DNA from 2 places in the Streptomyces sp. AMJ-169 genome. Region 2 is predicted to be linked to the other one. Evidence: predicted binding sites of a transcription regulator. Region 2 holds the regulator's gene; the other holds the start of a gene.
What was found. Region 2 encodes HspR, which represses chaperone genes until heat shock. Its sites were predicted from a motif close to TTGAGNNNNNNNNNCTCAA; they were not measured.
Positions count from the first base shown of each region.

Region 1 (8,385 bases), on a different contig from region 2:
GGTTCATCTCGTCCAGCGGAGCGGTCAGCGAGTGCGCCACGAACTGCGTGATCAGCAGCGTCGCGATCATCGAGAACACCATGATGAAGCGCAGCTCGGTCTTGGTGTGCACCGCGATCATCGACAGACCGGTGGTGATCAGCACCGAGATGACGACCAGCGCGCCCAGCTTGGTCTTCACCGAGAACGGACGTACGCCGCCCCAGGGGCCGTCCCCAGGGCCTCCTCCCGGCGCCTGCCCGGTCATGGCGTCGGCGTCTCCAGCGCGTAGCCCACGCCGTGCACCGTACGGATCCGCTCGGCGCCGATCTTGCGGCGCAGCGCCTTGATGTGGCTGTCGACCGTGCGGGTGCCCGAGGCGTCCGCCCAGTCCCACACCTCCGCCAGCAGCTGCTCGCGCGAGAGCACCGCGCGCGGGGTGTTCGCCAGGCACACCAGCAGGTCGAACTCGGTGGGCGTGAGGTGCACGTCCTCCGAGCGGACCCGGACCCGGCGCTGCGCGTGGTCGATCTCCAGCTCGCCCAGGCGCAGGATGCCCGAGCGCGGGGTCGCCGCCGCGATCGCGGCCCGCTCCACCCGGCGCAGCAGGACGTGCACGCGCGCGGCCAGCTCCCGCATGGAGAACGGCTTGGTCATGTAGTCGTCGGCGCCCACGCCGAGCCCGACCAGCATGTCGGTCTCGTCGTCGCGTGCGGTGAGCATCAGCACCGGCACCGGCCGCGCGGCCTGCACCCGGCGGCAGACCTCCAGACCGTCGAAGCCCGGCAGCATGATGTCGAGGATCAGCAGGTCCGGCTGCCACGCCTCGGCCGTGTCGACCGCGGCCGGGCCGTCACCGGCCGTTTGCACGAGGAATCCTTCTGCGCGCAGGCGGGCCGCGATGGCGTCGACGATCGTCGGGTCGTCCTCGACGACCAGGACGCGGCGCTGCGCGCCCGGGGTCGCCGTCGTGGTGCCGCCTTGCGAGGTGTGTGTCTGCTCCATCGCCCGCCCCTGAGGTGCTGTCCGGAATCAGTGGGGTGATCCCATGTCTGCGCATGACTGCGGTCGGCGCGAGAATGATCGGCGCCAGGGGAGCAGAGTACGGGGAGTCACCACGGCTTTGCTATCCAGGCCGGACGGCGAGATGCACCACGTCGGGAACGCCTCGGGCAACCGGCACCTCTTCGGTACGCACCGCCTGGAACCCGGCATTACTCAGGGTTCGCTCGAAAGCGGGCGAGGGCTTCGCGGACCATACGGCGAGCACCCCGCCCGGCCCCAACACCCGTGCGCAGCCTGCGAGTCCGGCCGGGCCGTACAGCCCGCCGTTGCCCTCCGTGACGGTCCAGCCGGGCCCGTTGTCGATGTCGAGGCAGAGCGCGTCGAACGTGTCCGATGTCTCATCGAGGAAATCCAGCAGATCCGCCACCGCGATCGTGGTCCGGGGATCGGCCAGGGCCTCCCGCGTCACGGCGGACAGCGGGCCCTCCCGGTGCCAGTCGACGACCGCCCGCTCCCGCTCGACGACCGTGATCCGTCCCCAGCGCGGGTCGGCGGCGGCGTGTGCGAGCGAGAATCCGACGCCCAGGCCGCCGATGAGGACGGAAGGGCGCGGCCGGCCGTCCAGGGCGTCCAGCGCGGCGTCGACCAGGAGGCGCTCGGAGCGGCCGTCGGAGGTGTCCATCAGGAAGCAGCCGTTGGCGATGATCTGAAGGAGCGGGCCGTGCCGTCTCAACACCACTTCGCCGTACGGGCCTTCACGGCGGTCGAGGACTTCGGGGAGGTCGCGCGCGAGGGGGTCGTACGGGGTGGCCATCGGCCCATCCTGGCACCGGGCGGGCGCCGGGGAAGGGGAATTTCCGTCGCCGGGCGCGGCCTGAACTCCTGTGCGTACCTTGGCAGGACGTGAGGGCAGCTTGAGAGGTTGCTGAGAATACGGCCGGACGTGGTGTCGGTCACAGACAGCGGACAGGTGGGGCGCGAACTCTGTAGGAGAAGGAAGGAGCGCCTCACGGTGGAACGGAACGGTACGGCCGACGCGGTCGCCCCCGCGGACCTGGGTCTGCTCGACGGCGTCCCGGCACAGCGGGTCCCCTCACTCCCGGCGCCCGCCGCCGCGGCGCCCGCCGAGGTGCTCGTACCCCTCCCGGTCCCCTCCAGAGCGTTCTGGCGGCTGCTGCCGTCGCCCAAGGGGACACCGTTCACGTTCTGGTACGCCGTCGTCCTCGCCGTCACCTCATGGGTGGCCATGAACGTCGACGACTCCTGGGTCGACTGGCTGCTCCAGGCGTCCTCCACGGACGTCTGGCACCTGCTGCGCGAACCGGCGCTGGTGCTCGGCGCGAGCGCCCTGTGGGTCGCGGGCGGGCTGTCCTCGCCGTTCACCGTGGTGTTCGTCCTCGTGCTCACCGCCCTGGAGCGGCGCGTGGGGGGCGTGCGCACGGCGCTCGTCTTCGCCGCCGGGCACGTCCTGGCGACCCTGGCCACCGAGATCCCCGTGGGCCTCGCCGTCCTGGTCGGCCACCTCCCCGAGTCCTCCCTGCACCGTTACGACTACGGCATCAGCTTCGGCGTCGCCGCGAGCATCGGCGCCCTCACCGGCCTGCTGCGCCCCTGGCTGGGCCTGCCGATCCTGTTCCTGTTCACCGCGGAACTCCTCCAGGACCTGGCCGAACTGACCGACCCCCTGAGCAACTGGGGGCACCTGATCGCCCTGGCCATCGGGGTCGCGCTGTGGCCCCGGGTACGGAGCTGGAAGAAGGAGCGGGCGGGTACGAGGGCTGTAGCGGCCGTCTAGCCGGTCAGTCCGGGCCGGCGCCGGTGCCCCGGTCCGCGTCGGCGCAGGCGTCGCCCTCTGCCGCCTCTTCCTCGGCGGCGTCATCGTCGTCCTCGTACACGATCGTCCCGTCCGCCAGCATCGTCGGGTGCATCTTCATCGGCCCGTACTCGTCCTGGTCGGAGGGGCGGGGTGGTTCGGGGCCGTCGGGGCCCATGCGGACGATGCGTTCGATGCGGCAGATACGGAAGTGGCGGCCGTCGACGCGGGCCTCGTCCGCGCGGCCGGCGGCGCGGAACTCCTCGGCCACGCGCGCGTAGAGGGCCACTTTCTCCTCGGGCCACTTCTTCAGCAGGGGCCAGTCGTAGGTCATGGCCATGTACAGCCGGCGGCGGGCCTCGTGCGGGGTCGCCTTGGGGCCGCTGCGGGGGCACCAGCCGGAGCTGTCCCGCTCGACGACCGCGAAGCCGACCGGGAGCCGCACGATCTCCGGGTGCGTGCCGACGGCCGTCTGGGAGTCGCGGCGGGCGGCGGGCGGGAACCGGGAGTCCGTGTACGAGAAGTCGCGCAGGCCCAGGCGCAGCGCCCCGGCCATGGGGCCGTCGTCGGCGGCCGGGTCCAGGGTGTGGCCGATGTCCAGGGCCGACGACTCGCGGCCCTCCCAGAGCTGTTCGGCGGGCTCGGGGTCGGTGGGGCGGGGCGGCTCCAGGCCGAACTCGCCGGAGCGCGCGAACTCGTCGCCGCGCACGACCCGGTAGCGCACCCCGCACGCGGTGACCTCGTCGGCGGGCTCGCGCTCCAGGACGGCGACGGCGGCCAGCAGCTCGCCGCGCGTCCCGGTGTCCTGGGCGGTGTCCTTCGCGGTGAACCACAGATGCGAGTTGAGTCCGTCCCGTGACTGCTGCGGCATCCCGTCGGTGAACGGCAGCAGCACCCGCCAGCGCGCGCCGTCCTGGCGGGTGTCGTACGCGGCGACCCCGAACACCGGACCGCGCAGCGCTATCCGCGGATAGCGCCGGGACGCCTCCACGGCGTCCGCCTCCATCACCCAGGCCACCGGGTCGTCGCGGCGCACCAGATCGGCGTGGAGCGCGTTCAGATGTTGCTTCCAGTCATCAGTCATGTGCGCATTGTGGTGGGGGTGCGGGGGCGGTTTGGGCGGAACGGGGAAAGTGGCGGCGGCGGGCGCGCGGGGGTGGTGGCGCGGCGGAGGCACGGGATTTTCCGTGCCGGGCGTCCTGTTTGTCGGTGGGGGTGTGCGGGGTGCCGGCGGGGGTTGCGCGGGGTGTCGCTGGGGGCTGCGGCGGTGATCGCTCACGGCGAACACCGGACCGGGAACATTCGGGGGCTCATATGCATTGAGTCGGTAAAGCTCAACTTGACTGCCGAAGGGGAGATCATGGCTTTGTCGTCATCAACGCTCACGCTGCCGGTGCTGCCGCTCGACGGCGAGGTCGTGCTGCCCGGCATGGTCGTTCCGCTGGATCTGAACGACGCGGACGTACGCGCCGCCGTGGAGGCCGCGCAGGCCGCCGCGCGCAGTGAGCCGGGCAAGCCCAGGGTGCTGCTGGTGCCCCGGGTGGACGGGAACTACGCGGGGACGGGCGTGCTCGGGACCGTGGAACAGGTCGGCCGGCTCGCCGACGGGGACCCCGGGGCGCTGATCCGGGGCCGGGCCCGGGTGAAGATCGGGGCGGGGACGACCGGTCCGGGCGCCGCGCTGTGGGTGGAGGGCGCCCAGCTCGACGAGAGCCTGCCCGAGCCGGTGCCGGGGCACGTCGGCGAACTGGTCAAGGAGTACAAGGCGCTGGCCACCGCGTGGCTGCGCAAGCGGGGCGCCTGGCAGGTCGTGGACCGCGTCCAGGCCATCGACGACGTCTCCGCGCTCGCCGACAACTCCGGCTACTCGCCGTTCCTCACCCTTGACCAGAAGATCGAACTCCTGGAGACCACCGACCCGGTGGCCCGGCTGAGGCTCGCCACGCAGCAGCTGCGCGACCACCTCGCGGAACAGGACGTCGCCGAGACCATCGCCAAGGACGTCCAGGAGGGCGTCGACAAGCAGCAGCGGGAGTTCCTGCTCCGCCGCCAGCTGGACGCGGTCCGCAAGGAGCTGCGCGAGCTGAACGGGGAGAGCGCCGACGCGGAGGAGTCCGACGACTACCGCGCGCGCGTGGAGGCCGCCGACCTCCCGGAGAAGGTCCGCGAGGCGGCCCTCAAGGAGGTCGACAAACTGGAACGCTCCAGCGACCAGTCCCCGGAGGGCTCCTGGATCAGGACCTGGCTGGACACGGTCCTGGAACTCCCCTGGAACTCCCGCACGGAGGACGCGTACGACATCCAGGGCGCCAAGTCCGTCCTCGACGCCGAGCACGCGGGCCTCGAGGACGTGAAGGAGCGCATCACCGAATACCTGGCCGTCCGCAAGCGGCGCGCGGACCGGGGGCTCGGAGTCATCGGCGGGCGGCGCGGGGGCGCGGTGCTCGCGCTGGTCGGACCGCCCGGGGTCGGCAAGACCTCCCTCGGGGAGTCCGTCGCCCACGCGATGGGCCGCAAGTTCGTCCGCGTCGCCCTCGGCGGCGTCCGGGACGAGGCCGAGATCCGGGGGCACCGGCGGACGTACGTCGGCGCGCTGCCCGGGCGGATCGTGCGGGCCGTCAAGGAGGCCGGTTCGATGAACCCGGTCGTCCTGCTCGACGAGATCGACAAGGTCGGCTCCGACTTCCGGGGCGACCCGGCCGCCGCCCTCCTCGAAGTGCTCGACCCGGCCCAGAACCACACCTTCCGCGACCACTACCTGGAGGTCGAACTCGACCTGTCCGACGTGGTGTTCCTCGCCACGGCCAACGTCCTGGAGGCCATCCCCGAGGCGCTGCTCGACCGGATGGAGCTGGTCCGGCTCGACGGGTACACCGAGGACGAGAAGGTCGTCATCGCCCGCGACCACCTCCTGCCGCGCCAGCTGGAGCGGGCGGGGCTGGACAAGGAGGAGGTCGTCCTCGAGGAGGGCGCGCTGCGCAAGCTCGCCGGGGAGTACACCCGGGAGGCCGGGGTGCGCACGCTGGAGCGGTCCCTCGCGCGGCTGCTGCGCAAGGTCGCGGCCCAGCACGAACTGGGCGCGCGGGAGCTGCCGTTCACCGTCACGGACGCCGATCTGCGGGGCCTCATCGGGCGTCCGCACCACGTCCCCGAGTCCGCCCAGGACCCGGCGGAGCGGCGCACGGCCGTCCCCGGGGTGGCGACCGGGCTCGCGGTGACCGGCGCCGGCGGTGACGTCCTGTTCGTCGAGGCGTCCCTCGCCGATCCGGAGACGGGCGCGGCGGGGCTGACGCTCACCGGTCAGCTGGGTGACGTGATGAAGGAGTCCGCGCAGATCGCGCTGAGCTTCCTGCGCAGCCATGGCGCCGAACTGGAGCTGCCGGTGGGGGACTTGAAGGACCGCGGGGTCCACATCCACTTCCCGGCGGGCGCGGTGCCCAAGGACGGACCGAGCGCGGGCGTGACGATGACGACGGCCCTGGCGTCCCTGCTCTCCGGCCGCCTGGTCCGCACGGACGTGGCGATGACCGGCGAGGTGTCCCTGACGGGCCGGGTCCTCCCGATCGGCGGCGTCAAGCAGAAGCTGTTGGCGGCCCACAGGGCAGGAGTAAAAACGGTCATCATCCCGAAGCGCAACGAGGCAGACCTGGACGACGTCCCGACAGAGGTGTTGTCCAAGCTGGACGTCCACGCGGTGACGGACGTCCGCCAGGTCCTGGAACTGGCGCTGGCGCCGGCGAGCAGGGGGGCGGGGGTTTCGGTGGCGGCGTGAGGGGCGCGCGCGGGCGGCGCGAAGGAACGGGACTGCTCCTTCGCGGCACGTCCCGCCGTCTTGCCGCCCGGCTCCGGCGGGTAGCACCGCAGGTGTCGTGAAAGGTGAGGGGCCGGCGAGGAACGGGCCGCTCATGAGGACGGGAAGCACCGCAAGTGACGTTCACCCCCGAGCGGGGAGGCTGTGCCGGTGATGAGCTGGTGCGGTCTCTCCGTGAGATCGGAGCCCTCACGCCCGAGTGGGCCGGTGCGTTCGCGGACGTTCCGCGGGCGTTGTTCCTGCCGGAGCTGTTCTGGGCCTATGACATGGCCACCGGGCGCAGCGTCCCCGTCCGGCGCGGCGACGACCCCGAGGCGTGGGAGCGCGCCGCGTACGCGGACGTACCGGTCGTCACGCAATGGGACGACGGACAGCACACCGGCCCCGAGCCCGGCACCGTGCCGACCAGTTCCGCGAGCATGCCGTACGTCGTCGCCTCGATGCTCCGCGATCTGGACGTCGGCGACGGCATGCGCGTGCTGGAGGTCGGGACCGGCACCGGCTGGAACGCCGCCCTGCTGACGCACCGGCTGGGCGGCCCCGGCGTGGTCAGCGTCGAGATCGACCCCGCCGTCGCGGAACGGGCCCGAAGCGCCTTGAAGCAGGCCGGGTTCACCCCCGAGGTGGTCCGGGGCGACGGCGGGGACGGCTGGCCGGCCGGGGCGCCCTACGACCGGGTGATCGCCACGGCGGGCGTGCGGGCCGTTCCGCCGTGCTGGCTGGAGCAGACCCGGCCGGGCGGCGTCGTCCTCGCTCCGTGGGGCACCCACTACAGCGACCAGGACGCGCTGGTCCGGCTGACCGTCGCGGCGGACGGAAGCGCGTCGGGGCCGTTCCTGCGCATGGTCGAGTTCATGAAACTGCGCTCCCAGCGGCTCGACTGGGACCGCTTCCGCGCGCACGTCCCCGCCTTCCCCGGAGACGCCGACGTCTCCCGGACCCGGCTCGCCCTGAAGGACCTCGGCGGCCGTTACGAACCCGCCCGGTTCGTCGCGGGACTCTGCGTGCCCGACTGCGCCCATGTCGTCAACGAGAGCGGTGCGGCCGGGTCCGCGAAGGCGTGGTTCTTCGACCTCACGAGCCTGTCGTGGGCCGCCGTCGAGTTCCGCGCCGGTGAGGCGCAGGCCACGGTGTATCAGTGCGGACCGCGCCGGCTGTGGGACGAGGTCGAGCGGGCCCTGGTGTGGTGGGCGGAGCGCGGCGGACCCGGTGTCGACCGGTTCGGGCTCACCGTCGGCCCGGACGGAACGACCCGCCCCTGGCTCGACCGCCCCGCGGACGTGCTGCCGTTCACCTGACACCGGGACCGGCCGCAGTCGGTGCGACGGGGACGCCTGGGGACGCGGGCGTCCCCGTCCCCGTGTCCGAGTCTTCGGCCCCCGCTCCTCTCCCTCTTCTCCCCGCTGCGAAATACTGTCCGAGCTGCGGTGATGGGATGGCCTGAACCAATCGGGCGCTAGTGGATACGGAGTGGTGCGGTGCACGGGAGCGGTAGTGGGGATGTGCCGGGGGCGGACCGGGAGTTTCTGTCGCTGGAGCGGGAGCTGACCATGCTGCTGCGGCGGGCGCGGGCCAATCAGGGGGAGATGGCCCGTGAGGTGCACCCGGATCTGGAGCCCGCCGCCTATGGGCTGCTCGTGCGGCTGGAGGAGTCGGGGAAGCGGCGGGCCACCGAACTCGCCGCCTACATCGGCGTCGGCAAGGCCACCATGTCCCGCCAGCTGCGCGCCCTCGAAGAGCTGGGCCTCGTCTTCCGCGAGCCCGACCCCGCCGACGG
Region 1 covers NZ_JBVLTJ010000005.1:50,638-59,022, reverse strand. The annotation lists gene ACYUD3_RS13590 (HAMP domain-containing sensor histidine kinase) at 1-247, opposite strand, end outside; gene ACYUD3_RS13585 (response regulator transcription factor) at 244-984, opposite strand; gene ACYUD3_RS13580 (spermidine synthase family protein) at 1,106-1,798, opposite strand; gene ACYUD3_RS13575 (rhomboid-like protein) at 1,997-2,779, shown strand; gene ACYUD3_RS13570 (DUF5954 family protein) at 2,784-3,881, opposite strand; gene lon (endopeptidase La) at 4,158-6,569, shown strand; gene ACYUD3_RS13560 (methyltransferase domain-containing protein) at 6,767-7,906, shown strand; gene ACYUD3_RS13555 (MarR family winged helix-turn-helix transcriptional regulator) at 8,159-8,385, shown strand, end outside.
Region 1: the regulator HspR is predicted to act here: its motif matches at 4,117-4,135, upstream of lon (endopeptidase La).

Region 2 (8,385 bases):
CAAGCACTTCGCCACCACCTTCGACCGGCTGTGGCGGCTGGCGACGCCCATGTATCCCGAGCCGGCCAAGCAGCCGTCCGCCCTCAACGGCATCACCCCCCGCCAACAAGCCATAGCCGCCCTCCTCATAGAAGGCCACCAGGACGCCACCATCGCCGACCGCCTGGGCCTCAACGTCCGCACCGCCCGCGAGCACATCGCCAAACTCGCCGCCACCCTCGGCAGCGACAGCAGGGCCCAACTCGGCTATCTCATCGGCCGTTCGGGAATCCTCGACCAGGAACCCGAGGCAGACCCGCGGAGCGCGGAGCGGGGGCGGACGCGGGGACGGGACCGGGAGCGGGACCGGGGAGAGTGACCACCACGCCCCCGACCAGGCCGACTTGAGCGATCCGCACCCCCAACTGCGTACGGCTGGCCGCCCCCAGCGTCTCCGACAGCCGGGCGATGTGCGCCCGGCACGTCCGCACGCTGATCCCCAGCCGCTCCGCGATCACCGCGTCCTGATGCCCCTCCGCCAGCAGCGCGGCGATGGACTGCTCCCGGTGCGAGATCCCCTCGATCGCGGGCGCCGGAATGGGCGCGGTCAAGGGCACCGCCAGCCGCCACAGCCGGTCGAAGACCGTGACGAGGTAGGCGATCAGCGCGGGATGCCGCAGTTCGAGGGCCATCGTGCGGTCGGGGTTGGCGGGGATGAAGGCGACGGCGCGGTCGAAGACCATGAGCCGGTCGGTGACCTCGTCGAGGGTCCGCGCCTCGACCGCGTCCCCCATCAGGTCCAGGTAGTTCAGCAGCCCCTGGCCGTGCCGGGCGACGTGGTTGTAGAGGTCGCGCATCCGCACGCCCCGCCCCCGCAGGGCCATCGCCCGGTGCAGCCCCTCCGTCAGCTCGTGCTCACGGCGGATCCCGCCGGGCTGGATGGTCAGCGCCTCGACGGTGCACGCCTCGGTCGCCTCGTCCAGCGCCGCCTGGATCCGGGAGGGCCCGTCCAGCACCCGCAGCGCGGTGCCCTCGCCGAACGGCGCCGCCCCGCCGAGCCCGGCGTACCACTCGAAGGCGGCGACGGCGGAGCCCATCCGGCTGCGGCTCGCGCAGACCTCGTCGTACAGCCCGCGCAGCAGCCGGGTCATGACCTCCTGCGGGGCGGTGGGGACGAGCCAGTCCATGTCGTCGGGGTCGGGGTGCAGGAGGGCGAGTTCGAGGAGGCAGGGGGCCGGTTCGGCGTCCGCGCGGGGGACCCTGCCGCGGCGTACGGCGCGGGAGTAGACGCGGTCACCGGCCTCGCACAGTCGGTCGGCACCATGAGGATGCTGCTGCGCCCCGCGCCCGGCCATCGTCCATCCCACCCCGGCTGTTTGCTGTCTTCCGCAGCGCAACTATGCGTGGCCGCGGACCGGCTCCGCAACACGGAGCCCCGGACCGCCCGCCCCGACTCGCCCTGTTTGGAGGCGGTTTCGCCCCTCCTCCGCCCCTCCCACCGCAACAAGCTGACGGTGGTGGACCGTACCCGCCCAGGGCATGGTGGAACCACGTCCGGGGCGCCGCGCACCCGGCCGGACACTCCCCGTCCGGCCGACCCGCGCGCCCGCCCGGGACGGAAAACCGGGGGAGGTCTGCACGGGGGAGACCTGGAGAAGTACATCTTGGGGACGCGCCACGGGGGCGGCCCCAAGATGTACGACTCAACACGCCCCGCACTCGGCACGCCCCGCACGCGGCGCGCGGCGCCCCCAGGCTTACTTGAGCCCCACCGCCGAACAGGCCGAAGCGAACTTCTCCGTGCAGATCTGCGACACCTTGTAGATCCCGTCGGCGACCACCGTGCTCTTGATGTTGCTCTTGGTCACCGCGACGACGGTCACGAGCTGCGCCGGGATCTTCTTGTTCGTCGGGCTGTCGACGCGGTCGCGGGTGAGCGAGTCGAACTTGATGTCCTTGCCCTGCACCTTGGCGACGACCATCTCGGCGGCGGCCTCGGCCATCTCCGGGTAGGGCTTGTAGACCGTCATGAACTGCTCGCCGCTCAGGATGCGCTGGATCGCGGGGAGTTCGGCGTCCTGCCCGGTGATCGGCGGCAGGTCGCTCACCCCGGCCGCCTCCAGCGCCTTCAGCGCGCCCCCGGCCATCGCGTCGTTCGCGGAGTAGACGCCCGCGATGTTGTTCTTGCCGATCTTCTGGATGGCCTGCGCCATCTCCGACTGCGCGAGGCTCGGGCTCCAGCCGTCGGTGTCGTAGGAGGCGGAGACGGTGACCCGGCCCTCGAGTTCGCCCTGCGCGCCGGCCTTGAACTGGGCCGCGTTGGGGTCGGTCGGCGAGCCGTTGATCATGACGACCTTGTCGGCGGTGCTGGCCGAGCCGATGGCCTCGACGAGGGTGCGGCCCTGGACCTGGCCGACGAGTTCGTTGTCGAAGGAGACGTACGCGTCGATCGGGCCCTCGGCGAGCCGGTCGTAGGCGATGACCGGGATGCCGGCGTCCTTGGCCTTCTGGACGGTGGCGGCGATGCCCTTGGCGTCGACCGCGTCGAGGACGATCAGGTCGACCTTGTCGCCGATCATCTTCTCCATCTGCTTGATCTGCGTGGCCGCGTCCGACTTCGCGTTCTGGTACTCCATCTTGGCCTTGTCGCTCGTCAGTTCCGCGACCTTCGCCTTGAAGAACGGGTAGTCGAACTGCTCGTAACGGGTGTTGGTGTCCTCCGGGAAGAGCACGCCGACCGAGATGTCGTCACCCTTCGTCGGGCTCGCGTCGGCGGCGTCCCCCGTCGCGTTCAGCATGCCGCAGCCGGCGAGCGAGAGGGTCATCGTGGAGGCGACCACGGCTAGGGCGATACGACGCATCGGGTGCTCACTTCGGGTTACGTTCGGGGCGCAGATGTTCCAAAAGACAACGCGTCCGGCGTCCGCCCAGTCAAGCGGAATCACTTAACGAGATGGCAACATCACACCGCGCGCGGACAAGGGCGACGGCCCGGAGTCGGTGAAACTCCGGGCCGCCCAAGGGTGTTGCTCGATCCGGCGGGTCAGTCGCGCGGTTTCTTCGGCCGCCACACCACCAGCGCGCTGGTCTGCTGGACCTCCTGGTACGGGACCAGGTCACGCCGGTAGGAGGCGTGCACGGCCGCCTCGCGCTGCTGCATCGCCGAGGCCGCGCCGTCGAGCGCGGACTCCAGTTCGGCGACCCTCGACTGGAGGGCGGCGACCTGGTTCTCCAGCTCGATGATGCGTTTGATCCCGGCGAGGTTGATGCCCTCGTCCTGCGACAACTGCTGGACGTTGCGCAGCAGTTCGATGTCGCGGGCCGAGTAGCGCCGGCCGCGCCCGGCCGTGCGGTCGGGAGAGACCAGGCCCAGGCGGTCGTACTGCCGCAGGGTCTGCGGGTGCAGTCCGGAGAGCTGGGCCGCCACCGAGATGACGTAGACCGGGGTCTCCTCGGTCAGTTCGTACGGGTTGCGCCGCCGGCCGTCCATCTCTGATCATGCTCCCTTCGCGGCCTCGAACAGCTCCGCCCGCGGGTCGTCGCCCGCGGTCGCCTCGCGATACGCCTCCAGCGCGTCACGAGCCTTCCCCGTCACGTCCGCCGGGACACTCACCTCGACGGTGACCAGCAGGTCCCCGCGAGTGCCGTCCTTGCGGACCGCGCCCTTGCCACGCGCGCGCATCGTACGCCCGTTGGGCGTCCCCGGGGGCAGCTTCAGCGTGAGCGAGGGCCCGCCCAGCGTGGGCACCTTGATCTCCCCGCCGAGCGCGGCCTCCACGAACGTCACCGGCACGGTCACCGTCAGATTGTCGTCCTTGCGCCCGAAGACGGGGTGACTTCCGACGTGGACGACGACGTAGAGGTCGCCGGCCGGACCGCCCCGCTCGCCCGGGCCGCCCTTGCCGCGCAGCCTGATGCGCTGACCGTCCGTCACCCCGGCGGGGATACGGACCTGCATCGTGCGCGAGGACTTGGCCCGGCCGCTGCCGTGGCAGTCCTCGCAGGGCTGTTCGGCGATGAGGCCGCGGCCCTTGCAGTCGGGGCAGGGGTCGGTGAGCGAGAAGCCGCCGCCCGAGCCGCGCGCGACCTGGCCGGTGCCGACGCAGGTCGGGCACACACGCGGGGTGCCGTTCTTGTCGCCGGTGCCGGAGCAGGTCTTGCAGGCGGCCTGGGAGGTCATCCGCAGCGGGACGGTGGCCCCCTCGATCGCCTCGGTGAAGCTGAGCGTCACCTCGGTGTCGATGTCCTGGCCGCGCCGGGGCTGGGTGCGCCCGGCGCCGGCTCCGCCGCGGTTGAAGAGGCCGCCGAAGACGTCCCCGATACCGCCGCCGAAGCCGCCGTTGCCACCGCCCTGGGCGCCGCCGCCGAAGAGGTCGCCGAGGTCGAAGTTGAAGGAGCCGCCGCCCGCGCCGGGGCCGCCGGGGCGGTAACCCCCGGCGAACAGCGCGCGGGCGTCGTCGTACTCCTTGCGCTTCTTGGGGTCACCGAGGACGTCGTTCGCCTCGGAGATCTCCTTGAAGCGCTCCTCCGCCTTGGCGTTGCCCTTGTTGGCGTCCGGGTGGAACTCGCGGGCGAGTTTGCGGTACGCCTTCTTGATCTCGGCCTCGGTGGCGTCCTTGGGGACGCCGAGGACCTTGTAGAAGTCCTTCTCGATGAAGTCCTTGGTGCTCATCGGCCTCGACGCGCCCCCTTCCCGGTGCTTCGTTCAGTGTCGACGTCAGCCCTCCTCAGGGCCGTTGTCCTTCTTCTCTTCGCCTTCCGCCTCGGCCTCTTCGGCCTTGACGGTCTGTGCGCCGGGCTGCGGTTCGGCGACGGCCACCCGCGCGGGGCGGATGGTGCGTTCGCCGATCCGATACCCGGGCTGGAGAATCGCCACGCACGTCGTCTCTGTGACGTCCGGCGCGTACGAGTGCATCAGCGCCTCATGGATCGTCGGGTCGAAGGGCTCGCCCTCCTTGCCGAACTGCATCAGACCCATCTTGGCGGCGACGGACTCCAGCGACTCGGCGACGGACTTGAATCCGCCGAGCAGCTCGCCGTGTTCCCGCGCGCGGCCGATGTCGTCGAGGACCGGCAGCAGTTCGGTCAGGAGGTTCGCGATGGCGATCTCCTTGACCGCGATGCGGTCCCGCTCGACCCGGCGGCGGTAGTTCTGGTACTCGGCCTGGAGGCGCTGGAGGTCGGCGGTGCGCTCGCCGAGGGCGGTGCGCACCTGGTCCAGCTCTGCCACCAGACCGGCGGTCTGGTTCGCGTCCCCGGCCGGGGCCGCCCCTTCCTCGGGGGCGGCCTTCGGCTCGGCGTCGTCGGCGCCGGAGGGGACGTCAGGCTTCTCGTCGAAGCCCGGGGTCTCCTCCGTCACGCGGCACCACCCTTGGGCTTCTCGTCGTCGACGATCTCGGCGTCGACGACGTCGTCGTCGGCCTTGGCCTGCTGGGCGCCGCCCGCGGCCTCGGCGCCGCCCGCCTGGGCGTCCGCGTAGAGGGCCTGGCCGAGCTTCTGGGAGACGGCGGCGACCTTCTCGGTGGCGGTGCGGATCTCGGCGGTGTCGTCGCCCTTGAGCTTCTCCTTCAGCTCGGCGATCGAGGTCTCGACCTCGGTCTTGACGTCGCCGGGGACCTTGTCCTCGTTGTCCTTGAGGAACTTCTCCGTCTGGTAGACGAGCTGCTCGCCCTGGTTGCGGGCCTCGGCGGCCTCGCGGCGCTTGTGGTCCTCGTCCGCGTACTGCTCGGCCTCCTGGCGCATGCGGTCGACCTCGTCCTTCGGCAGCGAGGAGCCGCCGGTGACGGTCATCTTCTGCTCCTTGCCCGTGCCGAGGTCCTTCGCGGTCACGTGCATGATGCCGTTGGCGTCGATGTCGAAGGAGACCTCGATCTGCGGGACACCGCGCGGGGCGGGCGGCAGGCCGGTCAGCTCGAACATCCCGAGCTTCTTGTTGTACGCCGCGATCTCGCGCTCGCCCTGGTAGACCTGGATCTGCACGGAGGGCTGGTTGTCCTCGGCGGTGGTGAAGATCTCGGAGCGCTTGGTCGGGATCGTGGTGTTGCGCTCGATGAGCTTCGTCATGATGCCGCCCTTGGTCTCGATACCGAGGGACAGCGGGGTGACGTCGAGCAGCAGGACGTCCTTGACCTCGCCCTTGAGGACACCGGCCTGGAGGGACGCGCCGATGGCGACGACCTCGTCGGGGTTGACGCCCTTGTTGGCCTCGCGCCCGCCGGTCAGCTCCTTGACGAGCTCGGCGACGGCCGGCATCCGGGTGGAGCCGCCGACCAGGACGACGTGGTCGATCTCGCTCAGCGCGATGCCGGCGTCCTTGATGACGTTGCTGAACGGCGCCTTGCAGCGCTCCAGCAGGTCCGCGGTCAGCTGCTGGAACTGCGCGCGGGTCAGCTTCTCGTCGAGGTGCAGGGGGCCCTCGGCGGAGGCGGTGATGTAGGGGAGGTTGATCGACGTCTCGGAGGACGACGACAGCTCGATCTTCGCCTTCTCGGCGGCCTCGCGCAGCCGCTGGAGGGCCATCTTGTCCTTGCCGAGGTCCACGCCGTGGCCCGACTTGAACTGCTGGACCAGGTAGTCGACGACGCGCTGGTCCCAGTCGTCACCACCGAGGTGGTTGTCACCGTTGGTGGCCTTCACCTCGACGACGCCGTCGCCGATCTCCAGCAGCGAGACGTCGAACGTGCCGCCACCGAGGTCGAAGACCAGGATGACCTGCTCGTCCTTGTCGAGGCCGTACGCGAGGGCGGCGGCGGTCGGCTCGTTGACGATGCGCAGGACGTTCAGGCCCGCGATCTCGCCGGCCTCCTTCGTCGCCTGGCGCTCGGAGTCGTTGAAGTACGCCGGGACGGTGATGACCGCGTCGGTGACCTTCTCGCCCAGGTACGCCTCGGCGTCGCGCTTCAGCTTCTGGAGGATGAAGGCGGAGATCTGCTGGGGGTTGAAGTCCTTCCCGTCCAGCTGGATCTTCCAGTCGGTGCCCATGTGACGCTTCACGGACCGGATGGTCCGGTCCACGTTGGTGACCGCCTGACGCTTGGCCACCTCGCCGACGAGCACCTCGCCGTTCTTCGCGAAGGCGACGACGGACGGCGTGGTCCTGGCGCCCTCGGCGTTGGTGATGACGGTGGGCTCGCCGCCTTCAAGAACGCTGACGACGGAGTTAGTCGTGCCCAGGTCGATGCCGACCGCACGTGCCATTTTGATCTTCCTCCAGCTGACTTGAGTGGAACAGGCTCAAGCATGCATCACTCGCCCAGCCGAGTCAACAGAGCTGAGTCAGACCGACTCAACTCTTATCCGTTCCTTACACGCAATCCGGCCCTGACCTGCGAGGACTCAGGCCGCCGAGGCGGTTTCACCTGCCGCTCCCGGGTGACCTGAGGGGCCTTCGGGGCACCCACGGCACGCGGCCGACCTCCGGGAGCGGGACGCCTACGAGTCTCCGGCGACCTGCGGGTGTGCGCATCCGCAGCCCCGTACACGCGCACGCGCAGCAGCGCGGCCCCCGCGGCGGCCAGCAGGGCGGCGGCCCACACGGGCGCGGAGGCCGCCGCCCATCCCGCGTGCGCGAGGACGGCGACCATGACGCTGCCGAAAGCGGCGGCCCCCAGGAGGACGACGGCCCCCTGGGCGGTGACCCCGAGCCGGCGCAGCCGGTGGGCGAGGTGGTCAGGGGAGGTCCGCAGCAGCGCCCGCCCGGCGATCCGGCGGGAGGCGGCGACCAGGAGGACGTCCACCCCGGCGACGGCCGTCAGGGCGGTCAGCACACCCGCGCGGAGGGCCGGTTCATGCCCCTCATGGGCGACGACGGCCGCCGAGGCCAGCAGGAACCCGGTGAACAGGGAGCCGCCCGCGCCGAGCCCCACGCGCGCGTGCGGCCAGTTGTGCATCAGGAACCCGGTCAGCGCGGCGGCCAGGACGCTCAGCAGGACGGCGGGACCGTCCATGACCTCGGCGGCGGCGCAGGCGCCCACCCCGAAGGCGGTGACCACGCCGACGGTCCCGGCGACCCCGTCCGCGTGGTCCAGCGAACGGAAGGCGAGGGCGACGAAGGTGACCCATCCGGCGCAGAGCAGGCCCCCCAGGACGCCGAGTTCGCCGTACGGGACGACGGCGAGCGCCGCCAGGGCCGTACCGAGGACCAGGAGGCGGGTCTTGAGGCGGCGCAGGTCGGCGACGAGGCCGAGGAGGGCGACGGCGCAGGCGGCGGCCAGGAGGGCACCGACGCCGTCCCCGAGCCGCGCGGCGCCGCTCCACTCCCCCGCCCCGGCGACCGCGCACGTGGCGGCCACGACGGCCACGCCGCCCGACACCGGGACCTTTCGCTGCCGCTGCCGCCGCTCGACCAGCCCCAGCCGCAGGGCGGGGGCGCGCAGCAGGGCGGCCAGCAGGGCGGCGAGGAGGAGC
Region 2 covers NZ_JBVLTJ010000002.1:331,088-339,472, forward strand. The annotation lists gene ACYUD3_RS06045 (helix-turn-helix transcriptional regulator) at 1-358, shown strand, start outside; gene ACYUD3_RS06050 (helix-turn-helix transcriptional regulator) at 252-1,334, opposite strand; gene ACYUD3_RS06055 (sugar ABC transporter substrate-binding protein) at 1,737-2,840, opposite strand; gene ACYUD3_RS06060 (heat shock protein transcriptional repressor HspR) at 3,023-3,469, opposite strand; gene dnaJ (molecular chaperone DnaJ) at 3,476-4,651, opposite strand; gene grpE (nucleotide exchange factor GrpE) at 4,697-5,338, opposite strand; gene dnaK (molecular chaperone DnaK) at 5,335-7,176, opposite strand; gene ACYUD3_RS06080 (MraY family glycosyltransferase) at 7,272-8,385, opposite strand, start outside.